4 regions of the Paenochrobactrum pullorum genome follow, and region 3 is predicted to be linked to each of the others. Evidence: riboswitches for the same ligand, from Rfam matches in the RefSeq annotation. Region 3 holds a riboswitch; each other region holds the start of a gene.
What was found. Region 3 has a riboswitch for cobalamin ahead of cobU (bifunctional adenosylcobinamide kinase/adenosylcobinamide-phosphate guanylyltransferase). Riboswitches for the same ligand answer to the same signal wherever they lie in the genome.

Region 1 (6,181 bases), on a different contig from region 3:
TCAAATAACGACCACTAGAGCCACCACTTTTATTAAGAGGCTCCCGCAAATCAACGCTCGCTTTGAAAGCCCAGACATCATTAAATTGATGCTGCACGGCCGCTTCTACACCACGGATGCGAGCCTTTTCTACATTTTTTGGTGTCATGCCAACCCAAATAATCTGATCCTCAATATCATTTTGATAAAGAGCGATATCAAAATGCGTTTGCTGAGCCATCTGCCAGTTGAAACCAACTTCAAAAGAGCCGGACGTTTCAGGTTTCAGGTCAGGATTACCATAAGAAGGGTAATAAAGATCATTAAAGGTCGGCACACGGAAACCTGTGGCATAAGAAGTGCGCAAGACGAAGTCCTGCACAACTTCATAACTGGCTCCTATATTATAAGTGACCTTATTCCCAAATTGCTGATTGTGATCATAGCGCAGCCCCGCATCAATAAGAATATCTGCATAATCAATCGAATATTGAGCAAACAAAGCGCTTAAATCGCGACTGGACTTTTCATACTCAACATCGCCGACTTTCTCACGATAAAATTCACCACCAACGACAATGATCTGCTGGGTTTTATCCGTGTTAAACGCCTTCTGTGTTGAAGCAAAAATGCCGTAACGCTGGGTTTTAAATGTATCGCCTTTTTTGGAAGCACGAAATTGTCTCGATTGATCTAAAGAACTGGTCACTTCGATGGTTGAAAACCAATCATCGCTATGATCAATTCGCGCGCCAAAGCGACCGGAAAAATTATGCGTGTCAGCACTATCAAATGCTGTATTGCTTGTACCATCATAATGGTTGCGGCCGCGGGTATAAAGCCCGTCCATATAGACCCGCCCCCATTCGACATCCTTGGCCAATGAAAGGTTTAAGCTGCCTTGCAGAAAACCATCGCGATCATTCTCTATCGGAGATGTCGTGAAATCATAACCTTGCGTACCCAGAATGCTGGCACCCAGACCATATTCAATACCGTTTGTCGATTTGCCGGAAATATTACCGGAAGCAAAACCGCCCCACGGATGGGTCACGCCTGTCGTCCATGAGCCGCAATAGGCCTTGCCATTTTCGCAAGCGCCACCCTGCTTGGTAATAATATTAATAATTCCACCCATCGCATCCGCACCATATTGTGCCGAATGCCCGCCTTTGGCGATTTCAATCCGCGCAATGGATGACAGCGGAATGCTGGACAGGTTGGGTGTACCGGATGTTGCCGATCCCATACGCACGCCATTAACAAGTACAAGTGTCTGACTTGATGAAAAGCCACGCAAGGACACCCCCGATGATGAACCCTGTCCGCCATTTGCGATCATGGTCACGCCAGTATAAGTTTTCAGCAATGATTGCAGGTCAGGTGCGGCTGATTGCTCGATCTCCTTTTCATCAATCACTGTCACCGACGAAGTGGAACGCTCCAACGCGCTGGCACGGCGCAATGGTGTGGTGACCGTAATAGTTTTCAGTACAATTTCATTGTTTTCGCTTCCAATGCTTTGTGCTTGTGCAGCAAATGAAAACAACACCAATGCTCCGGTAGCGACACCGCCGAGCAAAACAATTTTTCTAAACATTCACTCTCCCCAACAAGGTTTGCAACAGGCCATTAATGACCATTAAATAACCAAACCGCTTGTCGGGAAATGAAACATCATCCGGACGCACGGCAACATTTGTTCAATGTCACCGCCACGGACGACCGCGCATGGACACACCCCGTATCCGTGCATGGGTGACCGAAAAAGGCAGGTCTCCTGACTTCCGGGTCTTCGCTTCTCTTTCACCTTCCCAATGATTAAAAACCATCAGTGGTTTGAAATGCTTGGCTATCTGCATTTCTCGAAAAATCACTCACCGGTTACAGTTGCGGGGGCAGTCACGGAATAAGACTTAAAATCGCAAGATTTAAAAGGTCGGCACCATGTTCCCTTTTCATCTGCTCATCACAAGCAGAACCTCTTCCACTATCGGACGTAGCAAGCATCGCCAACAAAGACAACTCTTATAATTTAACTAAAAATAAACCATATTGCCGACCTTTTAAAACAGTCTTCAAACATATTACCGCTTGCCGCTTGCCGCTTGTCGCAAACTCACCTATTCCTTATAAAACCGCGCATGAAAGAGGAGGCACCAGCCGTGCCGCAAAGAGCTTCGCCCCTTGCTCCGTTCCAGCATAAAACCTTTCGGGCCCTTTGGTCTGCAACGCTGGTTTCCAATCTTGGCGGACTTATTCAGGCAGTCGGTGCCGGTTGGATGATGACAACCATTGCAACTTCCCAGGATATGGTTGCTTTGGTGCAAGCCTCCACTACGTTGCCGGTCATGGTGTTTTCTCTTGCAGCCGGCGCGCTGGCCGACAATTACGACCGCCGCCGCATTATGCTCACCGCACAATCCATGATGCTGCTGGTATCGCTTGCTCTGGCAGTCTTTGCTTATTTCAACCTTCTCACACCTTGGCTATTGTTAAGCTTTACCTTTCTAATCGGCTGCGGCGGTGCGCTGCACAACCCGTCATGGCAAGCTTCCATGGGAGATATTGTCCCGCGAGAAGATCTACCTGCCGCAGTTGCGCTCAACAGCATGGGTTTCAATCTGATGCGCAGCGTGGGGCCTGCCATTGGTGGTTTGATTGTTGCAGCTGCGGGTGCTGCAATGGCATTCATTTTCAATGCCTTCAGCTATATCGCATTGCTGGTTGCGCTGTTTAAATGGCAGCCGCCAAAATCGCAAAACACGTTACCACGCGAATCTTTTGGTCGCGCTATTGCCGCCGGTCTTCGCTATGTATCGATGTCGCCCAACCTTTTGAAGGTCATGTTTCGCGGCTTTTTGTTCGGCTTTTCCGGCATTGCCATTCTTGCACTTTTGCCAATTGTTGCGCGTGATCTGGTAGCAGGTAATGCGCTCACCTATGGTATGATGCTCGGAGCTTTTGGTCTGGGTGCTATTGGCGGCGCAATGCTGAGTGCACGTTTGCGCGAAGTCATGAGCAATGAATGGATCGTGCGCCTTGCTTTTTTGATGTTCGCGGGAAGTTGTATCTTTTTAGGGTTAAGCACCCAATTTTGGCTCAGCTGGTTGTTATTGCTGCCTGCAGGTGTCGCTTGGGTGCTGGCACTCTCGCTTTTCAATGTCACTGTGCAGCTTTCCACGCCGCGTTGGGTCGTTGGCCGTGCACTGGCATTATATCAAACTGCAACTTTCGGAGGCATGGCGACTGGCAGCTGGGTTTGGGGTTCTATCGCTGAATCGCAAGGTGTCGATTTGTCACTTATCATTGCCGGTATTGTGCTCATCGGCGGCGCGGCTATCGGCCTGATGTTCAAATTACCTGAGTTTGATGCGCTCAACCTTGATCCGGTCAATCGTTTCAACGAACCGGAACTGAAACTCGATATTCGCTCGCGCAGCGGCCCGATCATGATAATGATTGATTATAAAATCGATCAGGATGACGTAAACCAGTTTTTGAGTTTAATGGCAGATCGTCGCCGTGTGCGCATCCGCGATGGTGCGCAACAATGGGCATTATTGCGAGATCTGGAACAGCCGGAAACATGGACCGAAAGCTACCATGTGCCCACATGGGTTGAATATGTTCGCCACAACCAACGCCGGACGCAAGCCGATGCCGAAATATGGACACGCTTGAAAGCTCTCCATCGCGGTGAAAAACCACCTTTCGTGCATCGCATGATCGAGCGACAAACAGTATCATTGCATGATGATATGCCATTGAAGCCGCATACCGATGACCATACAATTGTGTAAGCTATGGTTGAGCAAAATATTACGCATAAACTAGAAGAAATTTTGCACAGGCTGGAACAAAGACGCGATTGCGAGCGTGTCTTTAGCCGCATCTATGCTGAAACTGCATTAGCAGCAGCTAACGAGGCAGATGAGCGTCATCGCAATGGCCAAAGTTTAAGCCCGCTTGATGGCCGTATTATCTCGGTCAAAGACCTGTTTGATGTCAAAGGTGAACCAACCCTTGCAGGTTCGCTCATTCGCAAAACCAGTGCCCCTGCCCGAAAAGATGCGGTGATTGTAGAACGCTTGCGTCAAGCCGGTGCCATTATCATCGGCAAAACCCATATGACAGAATTCGCCTTCACTGCTGTCGGTTTTAATCCGCATTATGGTGTGCCGGAAAATGCCATTATCAAAGGTGCCATTCCCGGTGGCTCGTCCTCAGGCGCAGCCGTATCGGTTGCAGAAGGCACCAGCGAAATTGCAATCGGCTCGGACACCGGCGGCAGCATCCGCATACCGGCCGCGCTCAATGGTCTTGTCGGCTTTAAACCCACCGCTAGCTGGATACCACATGAGGGTGTTTTTCCTTTAGCACCGACATTGGATTCCATCGGTCCTTTAGCAAAAAATGTTACGGACTGCATTATAACTGATGCGATCATGGCGGATGATGCGCCACCTTTGTCACAAGCACATTCATTAAAAAACTTGCGCGTCGCGGTTCCCGACGGGCACCTGCTGGCACTGACTGAACCAGATATTCTGGCGCGCTTCCACAATGTTTTAGACTTACTGAAACAGCATGGCGCACACATAATATCATTCAACATTGATGATCTCATCGATGATATGGCACATATCACCCGCATTGGTTCGATTGCCGGTATTGAGGCCAGTCATGTTCATCGTGACTGGTTGCAAGATGATAATGCGCCTGTCGGCCAAGATTTGGCGCGCACATTACGCAAGCGCAGCCTGATTTCTAACGAGACTTACCAGCAGCAACTCTTTGAACGCCAGCAACTCGCGCGCCTGATGGATGCGCGTTTGAGCAATTATGACCTGATGGTCACGCCAACATGTCCGATCTTTGCAGCCCCTATTGCTGATCTTATCCATAACCGTGATGAATATAATCGTGTGGAAGCATTGTTGTTGCGCAACAACCAAATTGCCAATCAATTTGATCTCTGCGCGATCACATTGCCAATGATAAAAGCGCCAAAACCCGCAGGTTTTATGGCGTTTGCCCGCAACGGTCACGATCATAAATTACTAGCGATCAGCATGACACTCGAACAGATTTTTGAAGAACTTTAAAACATCTGCCTACTTGCCAGATTTGTGTGTTAGCGTTACCCCCTAAAGCCATGCGCATAAAGGCTATGAGGTAACAAGATGCTGGAAAAAATAATTGATCAGGGTGCCGGTCGTGAACAAGCCGACTTGGTACTGAAGGGCGGCAAGTTCTTCAATCTTGTAACCGGTGAAATTGTCGAAAGCGACATTGCTATTTGTGGTGATCGTATTGTCGGCACTTACGGCACCTATAGCGGCAAACGCGAAATTGATATTAGCGGCCGCATTGTGGTGCCCGGCTTTATCGACACCCATTTGCATATTGAATCCTCCCTCATTACGCCGCATGAATTTGATCGTTGCGTGCTGCCGCGCGGTGTGACCACCGCCATTTGCGATCCGCATGAAATCGCTAATGTACTGGGGCTCGAAGGTATTCAATATTTTCTCGACAGCGTTGCCGAAACCTTGATGGATATCCGTGTGCAGCTTTCAAGCTGCGTGCCATCCACCCATATGGAAACGGCAGGCGCTGAACTTCTTGTCGATGATCTTCTGCCATTGGCCGACCATGAAAAGGTCATCGGCCTTGCAGAATTCATGAATTTTCCAGGTGTTTTGAACAAAGACCCGGAATGTATGGCAAAGCTCACCGCCTTTCAGGGGCGCCATATTGACGGTCACGCGCCACTCTTATTGGGCAAAGATTTAAACGGCTATATTGCTGCCGGCATCCGCACCGAGCATGAAGCTACATCTTACGAAGAAGCGCTCGAAAAACTGCGAAAAGGCATGCATGTGCTGGTGCGTGAAGGCTCGGTTTCACGTGATCTGCAAGCCTTGATGCCGCTCATTACCGAGCGCAATTCGCCTTTCATCGCTATTTGTACCGATGACCGCAACCCGCTCGACATTGCCGATCATGGCCATCTCGACCACATCATCCGCACTGCAATTAATGGCGGTGTTGAACCCTTAGCGATTTATCGTGCTGCCAGTATTTCTGCCGCGCGCGCCTTCCGCTTGTATGATCGCGGCCTCGTCGCGCCGGGTTTGCGTGCCGATCTGGTAGTGCTGGATTCATTGGAGGGCTGCCACGCCCAAATGGTGCTGGC
Region 2 (6,181 bases), on a different contig from region 3:
GCTGATATTGAAATGCGAACGGCCTTCACAAAGCGCTTTATAAAGTTGCCATTTATCGACTTTTTTATCTTTTAAATTGGATTTGCGGGCAAAATGTTGCGCTGACAAAAGGTCAAACGACATCACCCGCCCCCCGAAAGGGGTCGTTGCAAACTGCACATCCATGGTTCTTTACCCTTTAAATTCAGGCAAAAGAAATTTGTTCGCCAAAATGACGTTCCCACACTTGACAGGGATTCATGGAAATGCGATTCTAAACGTGCTTAAGGTTTGAGAAGGGCTTCCATGACGGAAACGTTTTGGTGGCCTTTTTCTTTTGCGGTTGCGCTCCTGGTTACATCCTGATATTTAAACGATTTTCACCGTTTTATTGTCGCTTGAAGGCTTCGTATAAATCATCCAGCTGATTGGTTATAAAATCAGCGAATTTTGTACTGTCAGCGGCTTCAATCGATAATGTCGTTTTCTTCAGGCTCCTCTTCACCGACACATTCACGGCCCTATCTATAGCATCCCACCGGGTGCTGTTGGATAAGTTTTTTGGTTTTTGTATGGGTTGCGCCTGTGCTTTTTGGCGAGCAATGAGTTTGCTCGAGAGTTTCAGGAAGCGCTCATCAGAGCTAAGTGCTTTAAAATCACTGTGTGAAAGCAGAGTTTCGATTGTTTGATCGGGCGTGACTTGCTGCCATAATTTGGCAAATTCTTCCCAGCGGCCGCGGCCAATGCCCGGTGCTTTGCCAATCGCATATAAAACCGGTTTTGGCAGCGTCTGACCAATGCGGATCATCTCGGAAATATGTGATTTGCCGGTGGAAAGGGAAGCGCAAATGGTTTCACGCTTAAAGCCTGCTTCTTCCTGCGCCACCGCAAACAAACATTTTTCGATGAAAGAGAGATCTTCACGGGCGGTGTTTTCCTCACCCTGAAAGATCACCGCTTCTTCATCGCTTAAACTGCGAATGGCAGTTTTAAACTTGATGCCCAGTTGTTTAGCGGCGGCAAGACGCCTGCGACCATAAACAATCTGAAATTTACCTGGTTGATCATCAAGCGGGCGCACGAGTCCTGGAACAATCTGGCCGCGCTCTTCAATGGATGCCACAATTTCGGCAATGGCGGCATCATCATAGGCGCTGTCAAAGCGGTCATCGATGGTGGACGGCAGAATGCGTTCCGGCTCCATCTCGACGATCTGATCGGCGTTTTTCAGCAAACGTTCAGCCAGTTCACTGCGTTCTTGCATATGGCGTACACCGGCAGCCACTTTCATCAGATGTGGCGAAGCCGAACGCGCGGTAGCTTGTTCGGTTGTTGCTTCTTCATCCAATTTGCCAAGTACGGCGGCAAACATGCCTTTTGAATCTTTTCGGCTCATAATTCACGTCCCCATGCAGTTACAATGAGGTTTTCAATTTCTGCATTGGCAGCATTGATCGATTCAATTGCGCGGTCATAGGTTTTAGGTGCAGAGAAACGCGACCGCTGCACTTCATAAAGACTTTGCTTCCAAGTCAGAGCATCTGAAACGGCTGTGGATTTGGCGACAGCATTGAGCAGCAAATCCTCACCAAAGACCTGCCGCATCAAAGCCTGCATATTCGCTTGCGGATGATCATTGGCTTCAAATTTGGTGATCAGGAATTTAGCAAAATCCCATTGCGCCCCTGCCCCGGCTTCATCAAGAATTTGCATGTATGATGCAGCCAGCTCCAAAAACTTGGCGGTGGAATCGACATCCAGCATTTGCGCCGGCACTGGAATGAGAACACCGGTTGCGGCTGTCAGTGATGACAGAGTGAGGAAGTTGAGCGAAGGCGCACAGTCCAGCAGGATAACATCATAATCATGCGCCACTTGTTCCAGCGCTTGCGAAACGCGCAGCAAGAAACCGGTGCCGCCGCTTTTGCGCATTTCCAACGCCACAGATGTTTCAAACTCGGTGAGTTCCAGACCGGCACAGATGACATCAAAACCGGCAATATGGGTTTTGCGCACGATCTGTTGTGTCGGTATCGGCTCATCAAAGCGGATGGATGAATAAAGCGTATCGCCATCGCGATAATCAAAATTGGGCAAAGCACCATGCAGACTGGTCAGAGACGCCTGCGGATCCATATCAACGGCTAAGACACGATAGCCACGCAAAGCCAGCCAATGACCTAAATGGATGGTGGTTGATGTTTTGGAAGAGCCGCCCTTAAAATTGGTGACCGCAATGATCTGACATTCCTCGCCTTCAACGCGGCGCGGATTGATCCATTTTTTGCGACCGTTCTCGGCCAGATACATCCGCAGCTCCAACACTTGTTCCAGTGTATAAAGACGGCGGCCATTGGCGAGTGTTTCAGGTTCCGGCCCCTGCCCCTTTAAGGAGACCTGACGAATATAGGCTTCGGTGACACCCAAGAGCCCCGCCACTTCGGTGGAGGTGAATTTGCGCATAGTGCGGAAAGCATTTGGCGGGTATTGTGCAAGGGATAAATTATTCAGCGCCTTGTCGAGCTTGCTCGAAAAGGTGTTCATAAAATGCAAACTGCTTAAATGACGAGACAACCGATTTTCTCCTTAAACCGTATATTGCTCTAGACCAGATATGGTTAACAAGCAGTTAACGACCCTCAAAATACGCAAACTTTCCGAAATACGACAATTTAGCGTAGCTTCAATATGGCCGATTCTGATCATAAGTGCAAATGCCCATTTTCAGATCAGTTCCCAGCTGGGAACTTTTCAAATTCACCCTTCAATTTGCGCTTCCTCAATTGATAGTTCCCTGCTGGGAACGGTTTGAAAGACACTTCATTCTTGCTTGACTTATAACTGTCTCTCTATAGTTTCACACCGTCATGGTTTTCCGGTTGACGCCGGAAGCTTAAGAGGGAATCCGGTGCGAGACCGGAGCTGACCCGCAACTGTGAACGGCGAGCATAAAGCCAATATGTCACTGACAGGAAACTGTCGGGAAGGCGGCTTGAAAGCATTGACCCGTGAGCCAGGAGACCTGCCCTGACGCGATGAATTCTGTGGTCGGGGTGTGCCGCAAGAATGCGCCAATGGGTACAAGCAAACCATATGCGCATTTTCTGTCCGCCTCATTTGCATTCGGGGTGGAGATTAAATGGATCAGTGCAGTGTTAAAGACAATCAATCCCCTGCAGCGCCTGTCGCGCAAGAGGCGGTGATTTTGCTGGCTAAATCCGCCTTTGCCGCCGCCCCGCATCAGGACATGCAAAGATTGGCTGAACTTGCAGCCGTGCAATATCCGCAGGCTCACATTATCTATGCCTTTAGCGAGCAAGGCCGCCCTTCATTCAAACAAGCTTTGTTGGAACTTAGTCGCCAAAATTTCAAACAGATTTTAGTGCTGCCGCTTGTCTTGCCGATGGAGCCTAGCTTTCAGCTTTGGATCACCAAGATGCTGCGCCGTTGGCAGCAGGAAAGTGACCTGCCGTGGCCGGAAATCAAGTTGGGAGCAACGCTGGATAAAAGCCCGTATTGGGCAGCACTTTTGAAAGGCCTGTTGCATGAGACGGCGCAATCCGTTCCCCTCCCCCCAATGGAAAAACCATTTAATGAAGGTTCGCTGATACCGGCGCAAAAATATCGTATGCTGGTTTGCGAAGGACGCGCTTGTCAGGCGGCCGGTGCTGACGCGATATGGTGCCATTTGCGCAATGAGCAAGAGCGGCAAAAATTGCGCATTGTCGGCGAGGGCATGATGAGCGCGCAGACCAGTTGTCTGGGGCCGTGCAATTTGGCACCGGTGGTGCAGGTTTTTCCTGATGGTACTTGGTATGGCGGCGTCACTGAACAGGCGATTGACCGCATCATATCCGAGCATTTGCTGCAAGGTTTGCCGGTTAATGATTTTGCCTATAGCGCTACGGGTAAAAAACAACGCTTGCGCGGATGATGACAAGCACTTTGATTTTTCTTAACAACTTGATCCTGCAATCGCATTCTCAATGGAGATCTATATGCGTCTGACTTTAAAAAAATGGCTGGCTTCGCTATTGGTGGTGTCGGCACTTACGGCGGTCAGCACTGTTGCTTACGCGGCCGAAACTTTGCGCATTGGTCAAAGCTTTATGACCAATGGTCTTGATCCGGCGAAAGGCTCCAACGGCTGGGCGCTGGCAAGTCATGGTGTGGGTGAAAATTTGTACACCGTCAATCAGGCTGGTGAATTGGTGCCGGAATTGGCAGATAAAGCCGAGCGCATCGATGATCTGAACTGGAAAATCACGCTTAAAAAAGACCGGTTATTTTCTGATGGCACGCCGGTGACATCGAAAGCGATTGCGTCCGGTTTCGACAATACTTTTAAACTCAATAAAGCGGCACATGCCACCGGTGGTCTGATTGCTTTTGAAGCACCGGATGATTTGACCCTGATGGTTAAAACCGAAAAGCCGGTGGCGCTCATTCAGGCATTATTTGCCGAATGGCCGCTGATTGTTTATAAGCTCAACGATAAAGGCGAGGCGATTTATACCGGCCCTTATGCGATTAGTGATTTTAAGGCCGACACATCGCTTGATCTGATTGCCAATCCGCATTTTGAAGGCGCTGAAAAACGTTCACCTGTTCACTTGCAGAAATTCGGCGACAGTCAAAGCTTGGCGCTGGCATTTGAATCCGGCGAGCTGGATTTGGCCTTTGGTTTGCCGTCTGAAATAGTGCCGCGTTTGAAAAACAATACGGATTTGACCCTTAAACCTTTTGATGTCGGCTATCAGTATTTTGCTTTCCTCAATACAGGTCGCCCTGCTCTGCAAGATGTGCAGGTGCGTCGCGCCATTGATCTGGCGCTTGACCGCACACAGCTTATTCAATCGATCAATGCTGGCAATATCGCCACCGGAGCTTATGCGGCTTATTTCCCGTTTGCGTTGCAAGAGCCGCGCTTTACTGATTTGGATGAAGCCGAGAAAATTCTTGATAGCGCTGGCTGGGTTAAAAACGCGTCCGGTGTGCGTGAAAAAGACGGCAAGCCTTTGTTGTTGCTGGTTGCCACCTACTCGCAGCGTGCCGATTTTGTCACCATGTTACCGGTGATGAAATCAGCGCTGATGGCAATGGGTGCGCAGGTGGAAACAAAAATCGTTGAAAATGGCAATGAATATGGCGCCGAAGGCGATTTTGATGTCTTCTTATGGGCACAACATACCGCGCCAACCGGTGATCCGGCCTTTTTCCTTAATTCCATGTTGCGTTCTGGTGCATCGCTTAATTTCAGCCGCTACGCAAGTGCCGAATTCGATAGCATCATTGATGGTTTTGCCAACGAGACCGATATGGCAAAGCGTGTAGACATAGCACGTTTGGCGCAGGAGAAACTCTTTGAAGATGTTCCGGCCTCTTTCCTCGTTTCGCCGGTTTGGACAGTTGGCCTTTCCAAGCGGTTGGAAAACTACCAGCCATGGGGCTCGGATTATCATGTTTTGCGCGCGGATATGGGCGAGTAAAACAGGATCATGATAAAGGCAATCATCCACCGCGTGACGCGTAGCAGTTTGAGCCTGCTCGTTATTTCACTGTTGGCATTTTACATCATTGCATCTATGCCCGCCGATCCGGTGATGATTGCCATCCGCGCTTGGAACTTGACGGCGACTGATGAAACAGTCGCCGCATTGCGCTCCCAATGGGGGCTGGATCTGCCACTGTTCGAGCGTTATCTGATTTGGCTGAAAGGTTTTGTCAGTGGTGATTGGGGCCGCTCTTTCCGTACCGGCGAGCTGGTTCTGGATGAGTTTATGCGCCGCCTGCCCGTGTCATTGGCACTGGGTCTAAGCGGTCTGACACTAGCCATTTTATTGGCCATTCCTTTCGGTTTTTTTGCTGCTCTTAAACCAAAAGGCGCGGTTGATCGCGTCAGCCGTTTTTTATCCATCTTCGTGCAGACAATGCCGGGCTTCTGGATTGCGCTTATTTTATTATGGTTTTTCGGGGTTTATTTTAAAATCCTGCGTCCATTTTCTGGTAACAATAGTGCCTATATTTTGCCAATTATCATTATCAGCCTGCACTCGCTTGGTGTGCTGACGCGTGTTTACCGGCGTGATTTGATTCATACCCGTGAACAGGCTTATTTCACCACTGCGCTTGCCAAGGGGCTATCGATGCGTCAAGCCTGTTGGCATCACGGCCATCGCTCAGCCCTTTATGCGATGCTCAG
Region 3 (6,181 bases):
AAATCGCCACCACCGGTGCATATTTGTTGGCTCGCACCTCGCGCAATTCTGCAACCGATCTAACCCCACCTTCCGACCACCAAAGACCGGCCTTCAATAATGGTGCGGCTTCCACCGGACGCTCGCGCCCATCAATCAATGAAGCACAACATTCCAAAAAACCACGCGCATTCTGTGCGCCACCTTCGATCAGATAATGCCACAGACTATCCAGATCATGCGGGGCGACAGTTGAATAGCGCTTGAGGCTTGCATCAGGCTTATCGTCACCCGGCAAAACTGCGAGCATAACGCCGTGATTAACGGCGCAAGCATGCAGCGCTTCCAAGCCATATGGCCAGTAGCTTTCACCACCAATCACCCGCACGACAATCAGCTTTGCAAAACGCGCCGTGCGCTCCACATAAGTGTCTACCGACATCGGATGCGAAAGCGACATCATATTCACAAGCCGAAGCGTCGGCGCATCACTTAATGAATGATGCGCCGCAGCCAGACTTGCAAGCTCTGTATCAGCCGCAGAAAGAAACAAAATATCGGCGGGGCTTTGGCCTAAATCGATGGCTTCGCTGCCGTCGGCGATTGTCCCTTTCTGGGCAAGTAAAAGATGCATGGATTACGCTGCTTCCTGAACGGACTTGGCAATTGCTGCTTCATCAATATCATGTACGCCGATCACCACCAGCTTGGTGGAGCGGGCTTCACCATCAGCCCAAGGACGATCAAAATAATGCTCGATGCGTGAACCCACAGCCTGCACGACCAAACGCATCGGTTTGCCCGGCACATTGGCAAAGCCTTTCAGTCGCAGGATATCATGCTTGCCAATGATCTTTTTCAGGTTTTCGGCAAATGCTTTCGGATCATTCACATCACCGGCTTCAACCACAAAACTTTCAAACTCGTCATGGCTATGGGTGTGATCATCATCGTTTTCATGGTGCATTTCATGATGTGATTTGCGATTGGCAATATCATCTTCCGAACCAACACCAAGGCCAAGCAGAATATCTGCACCGATCTTGCCAAAACTTGCAGACACCATATTGGTCTGGCGGGATGAACGTTCCGACACATCTTTGCGCACAGCTACAAGCGCTGCTTCATCAAGCAAATCAGCTTTATTCAGCACGATCAGATCAGCCGCATGGATCTGATCTTCAAAAAGTTCCTCCAGTGGGCTTTCATGGTCAAGGGATTCATCAGCCTGACGTTGCTCATCAATCTTATCGTGGTCATCCGCAAAGCGGCCTTCGGCAACAGCTGCCGCGTCAATTACGGTTACAACGCCATCAACAGTCACTTGCGTTTTAATTTCCGGCCAATTGAATGCAGCCACCAGCGGCTGCGGCAGTGCCAAACCGGATGTTTCAATCACAATATGATCAGGGCGATCTGCGCGTTCCAACAATTTGGTCATGGTCGGGATGAAATCATCGGCAACGGTGCAGCAAATGCAGCCATTATTCAGCTCAATCACATCTTCTTCGGTGCAGCTTTCAATACCGCAACCTTTTAAAATGCCGCCATCAACGCCCAGATCGCCAAACTCATTAATGATCAGTGCAATGCGCTTGCCATTGGCATTTTCCAGCAAATTACGGATCATCGTGGTTTTGCCCGATCCTAAAAAGCCGGTAATGACGGTAGCCGGAATCTTTTGACCCATTTTTTGGCCCTGCATATTCTATCCCTTCATTTTCAACGACAAACCTGCCGCCATAAAGTAAACTTCGTGAGCTTTTTCTGCGACACGCTGATGTAAAAAGCCCGCATAATCCCTAAATTCCCGCGCCATCCGGTTGTCAGGCACAATACCCAATCCCACCTCATTGGAGACAAAAAATATCTCGCCGGAAGTTTTCGGAAAAGTCTCTAAAAGCCGCGCTGTTTCGGCTTCAATATCGCGCTCCGCCATCATCAGATTGGTGACCCAAAGCGTCAGACAATCAACCAGTACAAAATGATTTGGTGCGGCTGTTTTAAGCAAAGCATCCGCCAGATCAAGCGGCTCTTCAACGGTTGTCCAATTCAGGCCGCGCCTGTCTTGATGAAGATTGATGCGCGAACGCATTTCATCATCATAAGCGCGCCCTGTCGCAATATAAAAAGGCTGAAGACCAGAGTTCTCAGCGCAGTTTTCAGCGTATTTTGATTTCCCCGAGCGAGCACCGCCGAGAACAAGCGTAATTTTAGCCGAGGGCATTTTAATTCAAACCCCGACTTCTACTGATGCGTAGCTTTTCACCTTTAAGGCAAATAATGATCTGCTTAAGAAGGAAACCTCCTGAAAGGGGGGGGCAGCACTTAAATTATACACACTAATCAGTGAAAAAAGCGCATTCGATGCGCTATTGTTAGCGTGTGCAGCCATGACAACCTCCGTGCAGGCAGCGAGGAAACCTCCCCTAAGGTGCAGGCAATATGCCTTTTACAACAGGCAGGTCTCCTGGCTCGCGGGTCATTAAGATGAAGCCGCCTTCCCGGTTTCCCAGTGGCTGCGGGTATTAACAACCCACATGGCAACATCCCTCACCGCTCTACAGTCGCGGGGTCGGCTGCTATCAAAATGCTTGATATCAAGCATTTCTCGCATTCCCTCTTCGTTCATCAAATAAGATGATGAAAACCTGATGCAATGGCCTGACATTATGCTGTGTACCAATGATCGTCAATCAACTTGAGACAGTCTGAACTGTGGATCAATGTTTAAATTTTCACAGGCAAACTTAATTGTAACAAAACCTCAATATCCAGATACTGCTCCAAATTATCAGCAAGCTCATTCAATGCATCATCAACACTGGCACGGTAATTTAAACCTGCATCACGCACACCAAGCTTTTCCAGCAATTTTGCCCTGAAACTGTCGGATGCAAAAAGACCATGTAAATATGTGCCGAAAATGCGCCCGTCGGCAGAAACGGCACCGTCAGCACGACCGTCGACAAGCGCAAAAGGGCGCACGCAATCTGCACCACTACTGACACCGCAATGAATTTCATAACCGTCGACAGCTGCGTCATAGGCAAGCGCCTTACCCCGTACTTGACCGAGTATCTTCTCGGCTTTCATAACGGTTTCCATCTGCAAAAGGCCTAATCCTTCAGCTTCTGCAATATCACCATCAATCTGCTCCGGATCACTGATTTTTTGCCCCAGCATCTGATAACCACCGCAAATGCCGATCACATAACCACCACGTTTGACATGGTCATGAATTTGAACGTCCCAACCATTTTCACGCAAGCGTTTCAGATCGCCAATCGTCGATTTTGTCCCAGGCAAAATGATCAATCCGGCATCTAAGGGTATGGGGTCGCCTGCCCGCACCATCACCAGTTCCACATCCGGTTCGGCTTTCAAAGGATCAAGATCATCAAAATTGGCGATTCGATCCAACATCGGCACGGCAATTTTGAGAGCTTTTCCTTGGGGTTCAACCATCTTCTCCAGCACCACCGAATCTTCGGCAGGCAAACGGCCAACAGCTTTGAGCCAAGGCACTACGCCCAAGGACGGCCAGCCGGTAAATTCGGTAACCGAACACAAGCCATCATCAAAAAGCGACACATCACCGCGAAATTTGTTAATCAAAAAACCGACAATCATGGCGCGGTCTTGTTCGGGTAAAATCGTATGAGTGCCCACGAGCGAGGCAATCACCCCGCCACGATCGATATCACCGACCAACACCACCGGCACACCGGCCTTGGTGGCAAAGCCCATATTGGCAATATCATTTTGACGTAAATTAATTTCAGCCGGAGAACCTGCACCTTCAACCAAGACAATATCAGCACCATCGCAAATGTGCAGCCATGACTGCATTACCGCATCCATAAATTGCGGCTTCAAGCGCTGATAATCGCGCCCCTTTGCTTGCCCACGGACTTTGCCTTGCACGATAATCTGACTACCTGTTTCGGATTGCGGCTTTAATAAAACAGGGTTCATATGCACGCTTGTCGGCATACCGCAGGCCAATGCCTGCAACCATTGTCCACGGCCAATCTCGCCGCCATCATCGGTCACGGCAGCATTATTCGACATATTTTGTGGTTTGAACGGGCGCACTTTAAAACCGCGATTGCGCATCACACGACAAAGACCGGCCACAAGAACCGTCTTGCCCACATCAGACCCAGTACCCTGAAACATAATTGCACGTGTCATAATCCTGACCTATCGCAATCAGCAACATATGCATAGAGGCCAATGACGAGAATTCACGATGATAAAAACGAGCCTCGTTCAAAACAAATTCGTATCCGATATCTTTAAACAAATGCGCAGGATAATTTTTACCAGTCTTTAATAAACAGCCGAAAATAACCTGAATTAACGATCAAAAAAGTGCAATCTTTAGACTTACTTAAGCTTCTGATAACCATCCGGTAAGAATGTCCTGTTAAAAAGATCATCGAGACGGCAACAAACCGCCTCGATGCTCCGGATAAGGTATTGCGTACCGGAGCCTATAGTATGTCTCACCAGTGTATTGTTCGGTGAGAGCCATGCGTTTGTTGGCAAGACCGTGCATCTCCGGATAGCGCGGTTTTTGCCATTTTCATATGTTGATCAAATAAAAATAAAAGTATTAGTTTTTAACGGTATCTTCAACCGCTTGAGCTGTCCCTTTCACATCACGACCGACACCGCGCACAGTGTTGGCACAAGAAACAAGTGTAAAAGCGCAAAGAATAATTGCGATGGGTGCAATGCGAGAAAGTTTCATCAGCTTCTGTCTCCTTATGATGCATTTTAAACTTTACATGCAATACTATCATAACGCTGAAGATGAGAAGTGGTTGCTCATGGCTAAAAATATTTTACAACTATAATAATAGAAAGCCCGCAATCACCAGATTATGGGCTTTTCTTCTAATATCATGCGAGAATATGAAATCTGGATAAAGAAAGATTATTTAATCTTTGCCTGACCACCGCTGATCGTTACGGCTTCACTTCCGTTCAAGGCTTCACGATCACCGCCCGGCATGGTGACAAAACAACCCGAAGGGCAAAAATTCACAGTTTCACCCGGCGCAATCACCAATTCGTGCTTGGATGCACCTTCGGTGACAACAATGGTCTGGGCAGTTGAATCGCCGTTGGTAACGGTCGCGGCCATTGCAAGAGCATTCATAGCTCCAGAAATAACAACTGTCATGACCATGACTTTACCGAATTTGATCATTTTGCTTCGATGTTGCCATCGTCCCTTTTTGGATCGGATGAAGCCTTTGCTCCATCCTGTCTGTCTTAGTAATGCTAAATTTATAATACACTCAAGCTGAATATTGGCTGAACAAGTTTTGTTCCCCAGTCTATGATTACACCTCGCTATCTTTTTCGGCTTCTATATCAGCTTCGGCTTTTGCAAGAGCGGCGGCTTTTTCTGCTTCAATCTCTTTGTCTAATTGTTTCAATCGCTCAATAGCGCTGAAACGCAGTTCATTCTTAACATCGGTTGAATTCGTGATATCAGCCAAATAAGCATAAATATCAAAAGTCAGCAGCGTATAAGAGACATTGTTAAGCGCCACATATGGTGCCGGATTTTTCAAAACAGACGGATTGGAGCGAACCACTTCCAGTAATGCCGCATGGATACGACGCGGTTCATCTACCATCGGGATCTGAAAATTGACCTCAATACGCCCAAGCTTATTATGATGTGTCCAGTTGCCGACATTACCGTTGATCAAGGTCGAGTTCGGCACAATAATCGATTGGCGCTGAAAGGTTTCAACTTCCGTTGCACGCACACTGATTTTTTTAACGGTACCGCTCACTGTACCGGCTTCAACCCAGTCCCCCACTTTAAAAGGACGCTCAGCCAGCAAGATCAAACCGGAGACAAAATTTTGCACGATATTTTGCAAACCGAAACCGATACCCAGTGACAGACCACCGGCAATCAGTGCCAAATTAGAAAGATTGAAGCCAGCGGCAGAAATTCCAACCAGTGCAGCCAGACACAAACCTATATAGCCGACTACGGTGCGGATGGAATTACGCACACCTACATCCACACGTCCGCGCACCATCACTGTTGTATCAAGCCATTTCTGAAACCAGCGGGTGAAGAAATAGACCACAAAAAACAAAAGAATGCCGGTTAATATTCCAGTCAATGAAATTGAAAAATCACCAATGCTGAAACCGGTCATCAGCC
Region 4 (6,181 bases), on a different contig from region 3:
TAGCTTTACCCATCGTAGGCTCCTTGCCTCTTTTTTAAGTCACAAAGGATCTACAAATCTAGGGGCTATTCAATTGTCGAATATTGATGGTGCGCTCTGCGTATGAGAATGTCGGTATCATTATCGTGTAACAGGCGCACGCGAGGGCAGACATCTGGAATGGCTGTGATGACGCAGCTATTCATAAAGCGTATATTTTGAAGGGCAGGGCATCGCCATGAATCATGAAGACTAAAAGCTGAATGCCCTCAATCCTTTAAAGAGTAACTTAAACTGCTGCTATTTGACGGGATGTATCGAGAAAGCCGGCGATGTAATCAATGGTTTCATCACCACTTCTCAAGCCAAGGTGGATGCTTTTTTGTATCCCGTTCTTGCCAATTCGTACCGGATGAACCCCAAGCGTCGCTGCTTCCCTGCACACGAGCCAATTTGGAATAGCACTGACACCGCGTCCGGCTGCAACGAGTTGCAACATCATTTCTGTTGTTTCAACGCTCCGGTGGTGGCGGGGGCGGCAATTGTCCGGCACAAGAAATTGCGTAAATATATCCAGCCGCTCTGGTGGCACCGGATAAGTGAAAAGGGTTTCTTCTAACAAGTCCGTAGGCTCTGCATGGTTTTTAAGAGCTAGCGGATGGTGCGTTGGAACAGCAAGCACAAGTTCATAGTCGAAGACCGGCAGGTAATGGATACCCGCTGCTTCGATCGGATCGGGAGTAATGAGAATATCGATTTCATATCCCGTTAATGCGGAAACACCACCGGCAGCAAATGACGTGGTCAGTGCCAAATCGACATCCGGCCAGTCCATAAGATAGGGTTTTGTGACGCCCATCAGCCATTGATGGCATGGGTGGCATTCCATGCCAATTTTAAGCGAGCCTCTTTTGCCGTAGCGGTAGTCAGATAAAACGTCTTCAGCTCTTTCTATTTGTGGCAAAATACGCTGAGCCAATGCGACAAGATAGTGTCCGGCTTCAGTGAGACGGAGATTGCGACCATCCTTTTCCCACATGGCAACACCATAGCGTTCCTCAAGCTTTCGTATTGTGTGGCTGAGTGCTGATTGCGTAACATTGAGACGCTCGGCGGCAGCCGTCAGACTACCAACGCGCTCTATTTCACGCAGAATGGCCAGATGTTGTCTATCTAGCATGGTGATACCTGAAATTTATAAAAAATTGTTTTTTACTCATGCTGTGAGGCCTAATGCTGTGCTAGAATACTGACATGTCATCATTGAAGACATTTGGCTACCGGCAGTCAAAGAATTGAATTCCGCTTTAATTGTTTGTTTTATATCTTTATTTCTAATCATCATGCTTAAGCTAGTCATCCATGCTGCCATCATTTAGCGACAGTGAACGGATATGACGCAGTAACAACGCCGCTATGGCGGTCAAAAGCGGCACCCCGGACACCCCCGCCCGTGGTCGTTATTTGTCGTGGCAGGTCCCCTGGCTCACGGATAAATGTTTTTGCCCGTCTTCCCAAGTCAAACCCAGTGACATCAATGGGCAATGACTAGCCGCTTACAGTTGCGGCGGGCAGCTCCGGCATTGAACCGAATTCCCTCTTAGCTCTGGATTGTTCATCCATAAAACCTTGACAGTAAGAGCAATGCCCTAACACTTTCTGTTGGTCAAGCATTCTATGATACACCGTACAAAGCATGAGCATCCCTCATGCTTCAATGAAATCAAATCATTTTTACTCATTCATTGAGTCAGGCATAAGTCCCGCATCACACAAATTTATAGTTGGTAAGGAATTACTGACTGAGTAACCCGAAAATGATGAAGTCCTGAAAGTTAACACGCACACAAGTTATATTCCAGGAATTAGGACGCCGTATCGCAATGACCAAAAACTTTAAACTGACTATTAATAGCATTCCTTTTGACGAGAATTACCAGCCGGCAGATAGTACCCGAATTACAACGAATTTTGCTAATTTGGCCAGAGGGGAGAGCCGTCAACAAAATTTGCGCTGTGCATTGCGAATGATTGATAATCGTTTCAACGCTTTGGCGCATTGGGATAATCCAACAGGCGATCGTTATTCTATCGAGATCGAAATCATTTCTGTTGAAATGGATATTGATACGAAATCAAAATCAGATGCTTTTCCACTGATAGAAATTTTGAAAACCAATATTTTTGATCACAAAACCAATAAGCGCATTGAAGGCGTGGTGGGGAATAATTTTTCATCTTATGTGCGTGATTATGATTTTAGCGTATTGCTGCCTGAATATAATCGCAATCTTCCTGAATTCACCCTGCCGGAGAATTTTGGCGATTTACATGGAAATTTGTTTAAATATTTTGTAAATTCAAAAGCTTACAAAGATTATTTTAGCAAGGCGCCGATCATTTGTTTGAGTGCGTCAACCAGCAAAACATATTTTCGCACCGTCAACGAACATCCGATATTGGGTGTCGAATATCAACAAAATGAATTGTCTTCGACTGATCGTTATTTCGCTAAAATGGGTTTGCAGGTTCGCTATTTCATGCCACCGGATAGTGTTGCACCTTTGGCATTCTATTTTACCGGCGACTTATTGGCTGATTACACCAATCTTGAGCTTATCAGCACGATTGCCACGATGGAAACGTTTCAAAAGATTTACCGTCCGGAAATCTATAATGCCAATTCAGTTGCGGGTGCAACTTATCAGCCAGATTTGAAGCATTCCGACTGTTCATTGACACAAATCGTCTACGATCGTGAAGAACGAAGCCTGATGGCCGTTAAGCAAGGAAAGTTTGCCGAAGAGCAATTTATCAAACCCTACAAAACCATTCTCGAAGAATGGTCTGCCAATTACGCTCTTTGATGAATTACAATCATAAGGTTACCTGATATGAAAACATTGTTGCCAACTTCCACCGCCGGCAGTCTGCCGAAACCGTCTTGGCTTGCTGAGCCGGAGAAACTTTGGTCGCCTTGGAAACTGGAAGGTGAGGCGTTGATTGAAGGCAAACAAGACGCATTGCGGCTGGCCTTAGATGATCAGGTTCAGGCAGGCATTGACATCGTCAGCGACGGCGAACAAACGCGTCAGCATTTTGTTACAACTTTCATTGAACACCTCAATGGTGTTGATTTCGAAAAGCGTGAAACGGTCAGAATTCGGGATCGCTATGACGCCAGTGTACCGACTGTTACTGGTGAAGTATCGCGTACAAAACCGGTTTTTGTTGAAGACGCCAAATTTTTGCGCCAGCAAACCAAAAAGCCTATTAAATGGGCCTTGCCCGGTCCTATGACCATGATCGATACTCTCTATGATGCTCATTATAAAAGTCGCGAAAAGCTTGCTTGGGAATTTGCTAAAATTCTCAATCAGGAAGCTAAGGAACTAGAAGCAGCAGGTGTCGATATCATTCAGTTTGATGAACCTGCATTCAACGTGTTCTTTGATGAAGTCAATGATTGGGGCGTTGCTACTTTGGAAAGAGCAATTGAAGGGCTTCAATGTGAGACAGCTGTCCATATTTGCTATGGTTACGGTATCAAAGCCAATACGGATTGGAAAAAAACGCTTGGTTCCGAGTGGAGGCAGTATGAGGAAGCATTCCCGAAGCTGCAACAATCAAGTATCGATCTGATCTCGTTGGAATGCCATAATTCGCACGTGCCGATGGATCTGATTGAGCTTATTCGCGGTAAAAAAGTCATGGTAGGCGCCATCGATGTGGCCAGCAACACGATCGAAACACCAGAGGAAGTTGCCAACACTTTGCGAAAAGCGCTTCAATTTGTTGATGCTGACAAACTTTATCCTTGCACCAACTGTGGCATGGCACCTTTATCCCGTCGAGTGGCACGTGGAAAACTGAACGCGTTATGTGCAGGTACGGAAATTATTCGAAAAGAACTATCTGCTTAAATTACTTTTAAAGTGCGGGGTTCAATCTCTCACTTTTCTATTCACTTGAAATGAATGTGAACTGAGCAAGCCATCTTGGCTTTGCTTGGCTCTAGTGTATTTAAGAGAGCGATATGGGTATCGTAGATCACCGGTTCGACATTGTTGACAAAGCCACCTTTCGTAATGGCATGTCGCGACTTGGTTCGGCAGTCAATATTACCAGTACTCTATCCGACGGCAAGCGTTATGGGTTTACGGCTTCTGCGGTGTGCAGTGTCAGTGATGCGCCAGCTACTCTGTTGGTTTGCATTAACCGCTCAAGCTCGTGTTTCCATGCTTTTGAAAATACGCGTCATTTTTGCGTCAATACATTGATGCCGGGACAAGAGGATATCTCAAACCTTTTTGGCGGTCGTGTTGTCACGCCGATGGAAGAAAGATTTGATCGACATGACTGGAAGGAAGGTGTTACCGGCGCGCCTGTTTTAGACACTGCATCGGTCAGCTTTGAATGTGAACTGACCAATGCTGTTGACGAGGCAACCCATCGTATCTTGTTTGGACGTGTCATTGCCATGCGCGAAAATGAGAAATCAGGAACACTGCTTTATTGCATGCGTCGTTATATAAATGGCTAATGCTAGGCTGAGGACTCAATTCCCCCCCATGCGATGATTGTAGAAACAAGAGCAATTGCGGCGAGATAGTTTATTGCGAGGCGATCATATCTGGTTGCAATGCGTCGCCAGTTTTTGAGCCTGCAGAAAAGCCGTTCGATGATATTTCTACGCTTGTATGCGCTACAATCTAAAGGATAGGGTTTCTTTCGCGCTCACGAAGAGGGAATGACAGCCTTGATGCGAGCATTATTAAGCCAGTCTCGAAGACTCTCAGCGTCATATGCCTTGTCGGCTAACAGGCGCTTGCTGGGGCGAGCGACCTCGAATAATGGAATTGCCATTTTTATGTCGGCAATGTTTCCCGGTGTTAAGCTGAACGCGACCGGTCTGCCGCAATCATCGGCCAAGCAATGGATTTTGCTTGTTCTTCCACCGCGCGACGTGCCAATCGCTTGCGTCCACGCCTCTCTTTTGAGCCTTGTGCCGAACGGTGCGCTTTGACGTGTGTGCTATCTATGGAAAGCTCTTGTGGAACCGGACCGCTGGCTGCCATCGTCTCAAATATACGATGCCAAATACGCCGCAACCCCGCAGTTAACAGTGCTGGGTAACAGCTTCTTTGTATCTCAAGAAGCCAAAGGTTTTTATAAGATAAGCTCCGGGTTGGTTCTTGGGTAAATGTGGTTCGATTGTATTCCATGCAGCATCTGAAAGCCAGAACAGATCGCTCATAATAAGCCTCCCTAATGTCAAAATCTAAAATCAATAAAAACACTCAATAAAGACAATTGTTTGATCAGGTCCACATCCTAAAAAGGGCGAGCTTAACTCGATTTTCTGGACAGCTGGTGCCGTAATTATTGCAGCTTTTGCGCCGCAAAACTCTCGCCCGACACAGCGCTGCGAAAAGAGTTTTAAGTCAATATTCGAAGGAAGCTTTTGTTTCCCTCAATTCATTCATGTACCACGAGTTGGAACCATGTATCCAGAAAGCGACTGCGTTTGAGACCATCTAAATAAACGAGCAATTCCGGCCCCAGCTCAACGGGTTGTAGTGAGGCAAGATTGGATGGGCTGGTGGCAGAAACGAGTCCGGTTTGCTGCAGAATAGCTTGTCCGGCAGGTGACAACAGGAAAGTGATTGCCTGCTCTGCTTCCGAGACTTTCTTGCTTTTTTCCGGAATAAGCGCTGTCCACGGTAAAGCCACCACATAATCACGTGGCAAAATAACGGTCAGTTCTTCTGCATTATGTGGCCATTTGGTGATGTAAGACAACGGCACATTATAGGCCAGATCAATGCGGCCATCGGATAAGGCTTGCAGCAATTCTTCATTGTCGTCATAGATACGGGCTTGTGAGGCACCAAAAGCCCGCACGATGCGCCAGAAAAGCGGCGAGCGGATAGAATCCTGAGCCGCCAATGTATAGCTGCCATTATCAATGCCGATATTGACGAGACCGACACGACGCTGGAACCTTTGCGGATTTTGCTCCATTAGGCGCGCTAACTCAATGCGTGTCGTGGGCAGCTCATTATCGAGAGAACTGCGCCTGATAATACTGACCGCCGGATCAAAGCCGATACTGAATAATTCGTTGCGCCAATGAGCTTGCGAAGGCAAATTTGCATTGCGGGTGATTGTGCTATGTTGTTGAGCAGTCCCTTCATTTGCA

Region 1: it holds a riboswitch for cobalamin, as region 3 does, so the genes downstream of both, JNC77_RS14665 (TonB-dependent receptor plug domain-containing protein) here and cobU (bifunctional adenosylcobinamide kinase/adenosylcobinamide-phosphate guanylyltransferase) in region 3, are expected to answer to the same signal.
Region 2: it holds a riboswitch for cobalamin, as region 3 does, so the genes downstream of both, JNC77_RS08305 ((2Fe-2S) ferredoxin domain-containing protein) here and cobU (bifunctional adenosylcobinamide kinase/adenosylcobinamide-phosphate guanylyltransferase) in region 3, are expected to answer to the same signal.
Region 4: it holds a riboswitch for cobalamin, as region 3 does, so the genes downstream of both, JNC77_RS14565 (LysR family transcriptional regulator) here and cobU (bifunctional adenosylcobinamide kinase/adenosylcobinamide-phosphate guanylyltransferase) in region 3, are expected to answer to the same signal.

Annotation. Positions count from the first base shown of each region.
Region 1 covers NZ_JBHEEH010000014.1:23,604-29,784, forward strand. The annotation lists gene JNC77_RS14665 (TonB-dependent receptor plug domain-containing protein) at 1-1,579, opposite strand, end outside; cobalamin riboswitch at 1,733-1,980, opposite strand; gene JNC77_RS14670 (MFS transporter) at 2,145-3,782, shown strand; gene JNC77_RS14675 (amidase) at 3,786-5,087, shown strand; gene ade (adenine deaminase) at 5,166-6,181, shown strand, end outside.
Region 2 covers NZ_JBHEEH010000003.1:130,367-136,547, forward strand. The annotation lists gene repC (plasmid replication protein RepC) at 1-165, opposite strand, end outside; gene repB (plasmid partitioning protein RepB) at 368-1,375, opposite strand; gene repA (plasmid partitioning protein RepA) at 1,372-2,553, opposite strand; cobalamin riboswitch at 2,831-3,023, shown strand; gene JNC77_RS08305 ((2Fe-2S) ferredoxin domain-containing protein) at 3,119-3,913, shown strand; gene JNC77_RS08310 (ABC transporter substrate-binding protein) at 3,978-5,468, shown strand; gene JNC77_RS08315 (ABC transporter permease) at 5,478-6,181, shown strand, end outside.
Region 3 covers NZ_JBHEEH010000002.1:18,878-25,058, reverse strand. The annotation lists gene cobN (cobaltochelatase subunit CobN) at 1-613, opposite strand, end outside; gene cobW (cobalamin biosynthesis protein CobW) at 617-1,669, opposite strand; gene cobU (bifunctional adenosylcobinamide kinase/adenosylcobinamide-phosphate guanylyltransferase) at 1,688-2,206, opposite strand; cobalamin riboswitch at 2,423-2,649, opposite strand; gene JNC77_RS06265 (cobyric acid synthase) at 2,710-4,176, opposite strand; gene JNC77_RS06260 (entericidin EcnAB) at 4,601-4,738, opposite strand; gene JNC77_RS06255 (hypothetical protein) at 4,925-5,179, opposite strand; partial or broken gene JNC77_RS06250 (mechanosensitive ion channel family protein) at 5,340-6,181, opposite strand, start outside.
Region 4 covers NZ_JBHEEH010000013.1:62,771-68,951, reverse strand. The annotation lists gene JNC77_RS14565 (LysR family transcriptional regulator) at 269-1,159, opposite strand; cobalamin riboswitch at 1,434-1,626, opposite strand; gene JNC77_RS14560 (DUF1852 domain-containing protein) at 1,863-2,846, shown strand; gene JNC77_RS14555 (methionine synthase) at 2,874-3,902, shown strand; gene JNC77_RS14550 (flavin reductase) at 4,016-4,522, shown strand; partial or broken gene JNC77_RS14545 (IS5 family transposase) at 4,525-5,236, opposite strand; gene JNC77_RS14540 (ABC transporter substrate-binding protein) at 5,458-6,181, opposite strand, start outside.